Regions from separate parts of the Companilactobacillus sp. FL22-1 genome, predicted to be linked through region 1. Evidence: predicted binding sites of a transcription regulator. Region 1 holds the regulator's gene; the other holds the start of a gene.

Evidence for each region. Region 1 encodes LexA, which represses DNA repair genes until DNA is damaged. Its sites were predicted from a motif close to CNAACANNTGTTNG; they were not measured.
Region 2: a site for LexA is predicted at 2,110-2,123, ahead of parE (DNA topoisomerase IV subunit B). Genes of this name have one in related genera too.

What each region holds. Positions count from the first base shown of each region.
Region 1 is NZ_JBINJY010000002.1:127,639-131,847, forward strand. Features, by position in the region: gene rplS (50S ribosomal protein L19) at 101-454, shown strand; gene ACG72T_RS02145 (Gfo/Idh/MocA family protein) at 616-1,599, shown strand; gene lexA (transcriptional repressor LexA) at 1,682-2,305, opposite strand; gene ACG72T_RS02155 (DUF896 domain-containing protein) at 2,400-2,642, shown strand; gene ACG72T_RS02160 (YneF family protein) at 2,705-2,926, shown strand; gene purE (5-(carboxyamino)imidazole ribonucleotide mutase) at 3,164-3,646, shown strand; gene purK (5-(carboxyamino)imidazole ribonucleotide synthase) at 3,639-4,209, shown strand, end outside.
Region 2 is NZ_JBINJY010000007.1:33,000-37,208, reverse strand. Features, by position in the region: gene parC (DNA topoisomerase IV subunit A) at 1-29, opposite strand, end outside; gene parE (DNA topoisomerase IV subunit B) at 40-2,043, opposite strand; gene plsY (glycerol-3-phosphate 1-O-acyltransferase PlsY) at 2,252-2,881, shown strand; gene ACG72T_RS07005 (DUF3862 domain-containing protein) at 2,996-3,709, shown strand; gene ACG72T_RS07000 (hypothetical protein) at 3,877-4,209, shown strand, end outside.

The DNA of each region.
Region 1 (4,209 bases):
TAAATAAAGTATCATATTAAGAGTGTTTGAACACACATATTAACGATATTCCGCTGTGTATCAATGGATATATAAGAGTGTCGGTAGGGAGAAATTATTTATGAATAAATTGATTCAAGATATTACAAAAGAACAATTACGTTCTGACATTCCTGACTTCCGTAGTGGTGACACTGTTCGTGTCCATGCTAAGGTTGTTGAAGGTAGCCGCGAACGTATCCAATTATTCGAAGGTGTCGTTATTAAGAAGCATGGTACTGGTATCAGTGCTACTTATACTGTTCGTAAGATGAGTAACGGTGTTGGTGTTGAAAGAACATTCCCGCTAAACACACCTCGTGTAGAACAAATTGAAGTTATCAGACATGGTCGTGTACGTCGTAGCAAGCTTTACTACTTACGTGCTCGTACAGGTAAGGCTGCTCGTATTAAAGAACGTCGTCGTGACATCTAATTAATACTTGAGCTTTAAAAACCGTTTTCTCAAATTTGAGAAGACGGTTTTTTCTTAGGAATTTTTTTAATTTCAATTACCATTTAGTATATTTGCCCCTAAAAGATTTCTGAAGGTGTTTTAATGGATTAAAAATTAAAACAACGAGGAGCACTCTACGAATGAAATTAGCAATTATTGGGTCAGGGAACATCGTGCATGATTTTTTGACCATCACTAAGGACTTGCCTGATACCGAATTAACTGCATTGATAGGGACGCAAAGAAGTTTGGACGTGTTGCATCAATTGAAGCTTAAATATCACATTGGCGCAATTTACACCGATTTTGATACAGCTTTAGCAGATGGAGGGTTCGATACAGTCTATATTGCGGTACCGAATTTTTTACACTTCAGTTTTGCTAAAAAAGCTTTGGAACATGGCAAGAATGTCATCGTTGAAAAGCCCTTTACGGTAAAATTGTCAGAGTTTGAAATTCTCAAGCAAATCGCCCAAGATAAGCAGTTATTTTTGTTAGAGGCGATCACCAATCAATATTTGCAAAATTATCTTGATTTAAAGCAGAAATTACCACAGATCGGTGATATGAAATTGATTGAAAGCAATTATTCGCAGTATTCCACTCGTTACGACGATTTTTTAGCGGGACAGATCTTACCGGCGTTTGATGCTAAAAAAGGTGGCGGCGCACTGTTAGACTTAAATATCTATAATATCCATTTCATTGTCGGTTTATTAGGGCGTCCTAAACAAGTCAAATATCTGCCCAATATTGCTCGAGGTGTTGATACTTCTGGGATTCTTTTGATGGACTACGACAATTGTAAGGCAGTTGCTATTGGTGCGAAAGATTCTGTCGTCCCTAAGCGTCAAACTAGCCTTCAAGGAAGTCTAGGGTCGATTATTGTCAACGGTCCCACTAATCGATTAGAGTCATTTGATATTTACGACAATCAAAAACAATTAGTTGAACATGTCGATAATAAAGTTTATCCTCATCGAATGTATCAAGAATTCGTTGCTTTTGAAAAAATCATCCGTGAGCAAGATTTTCTTCAAGTAAGACAACGCCTACAACAGAGTGAAAGCGTCATGTTTGTGGTGGAGGAAGCTTTGAAGTCAGTGAATTTGAATCTTGATTAAAAAAATCCCAGTCAGTTAACTAGTTAGTTAACAACTGGAATTTCTTTAGTTAGGAATTGGGAATATCAATTCTCTATTTGGATTAGAAGATTTGTGAACGATATAAGCCCACAACTTTACCAAGAATTTCGACTGAATCTAGAATAATTGGGTCCATTGTGTCATTTTCCGGTTGTAAGCGATAGTGACCATTCTCTTGGTAGAATCTCTTACATGTAGCTTCGATGTCTTCCGTCATGGCAATGATGATCTCACCATTGTTAGCTGAACTTTGTTCGTGGACGATTACATGATCGCCATCATAGATACCAGCGTTGATCATACTTTCTCCGTGGATCTCTAGCATGAACAATTCGCCAGAATCACGATTTAAGTCTGGTGGGATAGGGAAGTATCCATCAGGGTTACGTTCTGCGGTAATTGGTTGACCAGCAGCAACGGCACCCAAGATCGGAATCTGTTTTGATTTGACGCCAATCGAGTTCAAACCTGCGCCAGTTAATTCAATAGCGCGAGGTTTGGTAGGGTCACGTTGGATGTAACCTTTTTTCTCAAGACGTGAGAGATGACCATGGACCGTTGATGTTGATGACAAATCTACAGCTTCGCAGATTTCTCTGACAGTGGGCGGATATCCATGTTCATCTAAATAATCATAAATGCATTGTAAAATTTGTGACTGTTTAGAGCCTTCAGCTTTTGACATTAGAACACCTCATTGTTAATATCTTAAATAGATTGTATCAAAATTTGAATACAAGTTCAAACAAGTGTTCGATTGTATTGGGGAGTAATGAAAAATGAAAGAACAAGACGAATTACTTAAAAAGATCAATGAATTAGCCCACAAGGCCAAAAACGGTACGATTACCAAAGAAGAAGAGGACCAACAAGCCCAATTGCGAAAGGAATATTTGAAGAACTTTCGGGCTGCTTTCAAGTCACAAATCGAAATGCTGCAAGTTTACGATAAAGACGGAAAAGAAGTCACTCCAGAAAAAGTTCGCGAAATTCAACGAAAAAAAGGATTGCGTGACGATTAGGCTTTCAATTAGTTAACTTTTTTTGTAATATTAATAAGTGTATGGAAAGGGTGAGAACATAAATGGGTACAACAATAGTCGTTGGCGTGATAGCTTTACTAGTCGGTCTAGTCGGCGGTTTCTTCATCGCTAGATGGTACATGAAGAAATACTTCCAAGACAATCCGCCAATCAGTGCAGATATGATCAGACAAATGATGGCTCAAATGGGCCAAAAGCCTTCACAAAAGAAGCTTAATCAATTAATGAATACTATGAAGAATTCACAAAAGAATAATAAATAGTCAGATCATTTGAGCGATATGTATATTTTAATATGCATATCGCTTATTTTTTTTGCCAAAAAATAAACATGTCTTTAAAATACGAACTATTTAATTTTTAAATATATAAAAAACTGTATGAAAACGTAAAATACGAACAATAATTAAAAAAATAAGAATAAAATGCGTTTTTAGCATTGAAAGAAAAATGATTCCTTGATAGAATTTGGTTACCAGAGCAGAAAGGTGGAAAAAGAAATGCACGATGTAGCAATAGTTATGGGATCAATTTCTGACCTGAAAGTCATGCAGAACACGATTGATGTTTTGAATGAGTTGGGTGTTAGTTTTGAAACAAAAGTTATTTCGGCACACAGGATGCCGCATGAGATGTTAGATTTTGCCAATCAGGCTGATAAACATTTTCAAGTAATCATAGCTGGAGCTGGTGGTGCTGCCCACTTGCCAGGAATGATAGCTTCTTCAACAAGCTTGCCAGTGATCGGTGTTCCCGTGCCATCTAAGTATCTAAAAGGAATCGATTCTTTATTGTCGATTGTTCAAATGCCTGCTGGCGTTCCCGTTGCAACAGTTTCGATTGGTGAAGCCGGAGCCAAAAATGCCGCAATTTTAGCAACTAAGATTTGTGCTTTAAATAATCAAACATATCAAAAAAACTTATCCGCATACGTCAAAGCCATGCATGATAAGTCAGTAGAAAGTGGGAATAATCTTGGATAAAGCAATTTTACCAGGTTCCACGATTGGAATTATCGGTGGTGGACAATTAGGTCAAATGATGTCTTTTTCAGCCAAAGAAATGGGCTATAAGGTCATTATCTTGGACCCGCAGCCCAATTGTTCAGCCGCACAAGTGTCAGATGAACAAATCGTAGCTGAATATGATGATTTAGAAAAATTGGTCGAGTTAGCTAAGAAGTGCGACGTTTTGACGTATGAGTTTGAAAACGTCGATGCGACAGCTATTAATGAAGTCAAGAAGTACACCCAAGTACCGCAAGGTATCAAGGCATTGAGCGTGACGCAAAATCGAGTTTCAGAAAAAGATTTTATTGAAAATAGCGGTTTTAAAGTTGTACCGCATGTCGTGATCGAAAATATTTTCGAATATCACCGTGGAATTGAAAAATTAGGTACGCCCGTTATTTTAAAAACCATTCGTGGCGGCTATGATGGCAAAGGCCAATTGTTGATTGACGATGCCCAGAATGTTGATTACGCCCAGATCGAAGAATTATTAGCTACTGGTCCTTGTATGTTGGAGAAAAAAATCAACCTAAAAA
Region 2 (4,209 bases), on a different contig from region 1:
TCTTGAATTTTAGAAGAATTTTCAGTCACTATCTATCACCTATTCCTTATTCAATAAATCGTCAACGATTTTACTATCAATTGGGTCAGTTTCATCATCGACTTTTTCCAAAATATTGTCGCCTTCTTCTGTACCATTGAAACGAACATTGCTTTCGATCCAATCACGACGAGGCTTAACTTTATCACCCATCAAGGTAGTAACTCGGCGTTCGGCTAAGGCTGCATCATCGATATTAACCCTGATCAAAATTCGATTCTCTGGGTCCATCGTCGTCTTCCAAAGCTGATCAGCATTCATTTCACCTAAACCTTTGAAACGTTGTAGGTCGTAGCCTTTACCCATTTGCTTAATGTCAGCCTGTAGTTCATCAGGTGTCCAGGCATATTTAATTTGGGTCTTGGCACCTTTACCCTTTTGTAGTTTATACAGTGGCGATAAAGCGATGTAGACGTGGCCAGATTCAACTAACGGTCTCATGTAGCGATAGAAGAACGTTAACAAGAGAATTTGAATATGTGAACCATCATCATCGGCATCGGTCATGATGATCACCTTGTCATAGTTACGGTCTTCCAACTTAAAGTCAGCTCCGACACCAGCACCAATTGTATAGATCATTGTGTTGATTTCTTCGTTTTTGTAAATATCTTCCAGTTTAGCCTTTTGCGTATTTAAAACTTTTCCTCGCAAAGGTAAGATGGCTTGGAATTTCCGATCGCGGCCTTGTTTAGCAGAACCACCAGCGGAATCCCCTTCGACCAAGAACAATTCATTCTTATCGGCATTCTTAGATTGAGCCGGAGTTAATTTACCAGACAATAAACCATCGGTCTTTTTATTCTTTTTGCCACTCCGAGTACTTTCACGAGCTTTTCTAGCAGCATCACGGGCTTCACGAGCTTTTAAAGCCTTCTTGACCAACATTTGAGCCTGCTCACCATTTTCTAACAAGTAGAAACTCATCTGTTCGTATACTAATTGATCGACCGCTGAACGGGCTTGTGGCGTACCAAGTTTGCCTTTAGTTTGACCTTCGAATTGTAAGATCTCTTCGGGAATGCGGACCGAAATGATAGCTGACAAACCTTCTCGAACATCACTACCTTCGAGGTTTTTGCTATTTTCCTTGAGAAGCCCAACTTTACGAGCATAATCGTTGAACGCCTTCGTCAAACCAGATTTCATTCCGACTTCATGTGTCCCACCATCAGCTGTTCGAACATTATTGACAAAGGAGATAATATTTTCCGAATAACCGTCATTATATTGGCCGGCAAATTCGATCTCAATCTCTGAATTAGTTCCTTCAACGTAAAAAATGCCCCCTAAGACATCTTTGTCTTCGTTGAGGTACTTAACAAATGATTGAATACCATCCTCATAATGGAAAATATCTTGTTTTTCTTCTTCACCACGTTTATCTGTAATCGTGAATTTGACACCTTTTAGCAAGAAAGCTGATTCTCTCAATCTTTCAGCTAAAGTATCATAATTAAACTTTGTGGTTTGGAAAATACTTTTATCTGGTTTGAAGCTGATCGTCGTACCAGAGTCTTCTTTAGTTGTTCCAGTCTTTTTCAACGTTCCCACTGGATGACCACCGTTTTCGAAACGTTCCTCATAAACTTTGTGGTCACGGACAACCCGGACAGTCATCCACTCCGAAAGCGCATTCACGACTGATGAGCCGACACCGTGCAAACCTCCAGATGTTTTATAACTGTTCTCAGAGAACTTTCCACCAGCGTGAAGTACGGTTAAGATAACTTCGATCGTTGGCTTACCAGAAGCATGCATCCCTGTTGGCATCCCACGTCCATGGTCAACTACAGTAATACTGCTGTCCTTGTTAATTGTTACATTGATTTCTTTACCAAATCCTGATAAAGCTTCATCGACCGCATTATCAACGATCTCATAGACCAAGTGATGTAATCCACGTGAATCAGTGGAACCAATGTACATACCAGGTCTTTTTCGTACGGCTTCTAGTCCTTCAAGGATTTGAATCGACGAATCATCATAAGATGATTTTGGCATTTATATCATTCCTTTTCATTTACTACTCTTCCAATATTCTAGTATTATAACACTATTCATCTTATGCGAATGTACGTTCGCTTTCAAGAGAAATCTTTTACTTTTTCTAGAAATAGTGGATAATATCTAGGTTGGTATTTACATTTCCTTTAAAACACCATAGAGTTACAATATACCAAAAAAATAAAGCTAAGAGAGTGATTTTTTAATGAAACTTCTCATTTGTGTAATTTTAGCCTATCTAATCGGCTCATTTCCAACCGCATATCTCGTTGGTAAAATATTTTTCCATAAAAATATCTTCGACTACGGTAGTGGAAACGTTGGGACAACTAACGCTTATCGGGTTTTCGGTAAAACTGCTGGGACGGTCGTTTTAGTGATCGATATTTTAAAAGGAACCTTAGGCGCATTGATGCCAGTTTTCTTTGGTCTTAACCGTCACTTGATCCTATTCGTCGGTATCTGTGCTGTTATCGGACACTGTTATTCGATTTTCCTCAAGTTCCGTGGTGGTAAAGCTGTTGCTACTAGTGCAGGTATTTTACTAGCATACAATCCACTGTTGTTTTTGATCTGCTTTATCTTACTAGCAAGTATCGTTTACGTGACTAGCATGGTCAGTGTTGCTAGTTTAACGACGATCTTAGTCTTCACCATTATGACCCTCTTCTTGCATGACTGGATCTTAACCACTGTCGCTGTAATTGTTACTGTCATTATTTATTATCGTCATATTCCTAATATCAAGCGACTTTTGAAAGGTCAAGAGAATCTGGTTCCAATTGGTTTACGTTATAAAAAGCAACAAGCAAAGGCCAACGAAAAAAATAAATAAGGAATTTTTAAGCAAAACTAAAATTAGTTTTGCTTTTTTTATAATATCAATACTTTTAGGTACTGTTACTGATAGAATGAGTTTAAAGCGTTATCAATATGGGAGGAGTCAGTTATGGATCACAATAATAATTTGCCATCCAGAACGCAATATCAACGTTCTTTGCGACGCAAAAAACAACATTTCTATCAAAAATGGTGGTTCTGGACCATTATCGTCTTAGTTCTCTTAGCTGGAGGAGGCGTAACTGCGATGAAATTGACCGCTACTGGTCCTTTCCATACCACAACCAAAGTCGCTAAATCGACCAAGTCAAGTCAGAACAAGTCTAAACAGACTAAGGTAAATAAATCTGGCGTAACTTTTGCTCAATACAGTGGAATTTATCTGAATGAAGCTCAAGGTACACCTGTAGAAACCGTTGAGAGATTGCTCGGTAAAGCCGATTCAACAAGTACTTCTAATGCCAACAACACTAAAATCCAAACTAAAACTTGGAATAAGATTCAAAATGGTGGCAACGGCTCAAATCTAAAAGTCAATTTCATCCATGGGCGTGCTGTTAGTAAAGTCTTGAATGGCTTAAAAGTCACTCGTGATAAGAAGTTGGGCTTAGATGCTTACATGTCGATTCAAAATGGGATGCCTGAAAGCACTATTTTAAATAACTTGGGTAAACCTAACAGCTATAGCGAATCACTCAACAATAATCAGCTATCAAAGAGTTACACATATAGCACAGGCATTTCTGGCAAGACAGGAGCTCAATTCACCGTCAAGTTCACCGATGATAAGGTCAGTGGTAAAACTCAATCAGAACTGCAATAAAGCTTAATTTGAGCCATCGGTTATTTAACGTCATTCACTTCGGTGAGTGACTTTTTTTTTGCTTTCAAAAGTCTGATTGACAAACGCCGTTCTCATATCTGAATACCTCAAGTGTTATATTGTTATTAATGGATTTAAATAATATTCAGGATATGGGGGATATCAGGATGAAAAAAATTATCACATCAGCTCTACTAATTGCTGCTACCCTTTCACTAGTAGCATGTTCAAATAATAGATCAGCTAGCTCTTCAACTGAAAAAAAAGATAAAACTACCGCCGTTGCCAAAAAGACAGTCACCAAAAAGAAGACTCCTGCAGCTAAGAAAAAGACTGCAAAAAAATCTACTACATCCAACCAACCTGCAAATGATCAGAATAATAACCAGCAAAATAATTCTAATCAACAAGTTCAGAATCAGACCTCTGATCAATCGCAACAGGCAACTAGTACAAATACTAATGCTCAGCAACAAAGCGCTCAGAACTCGCAACAACAG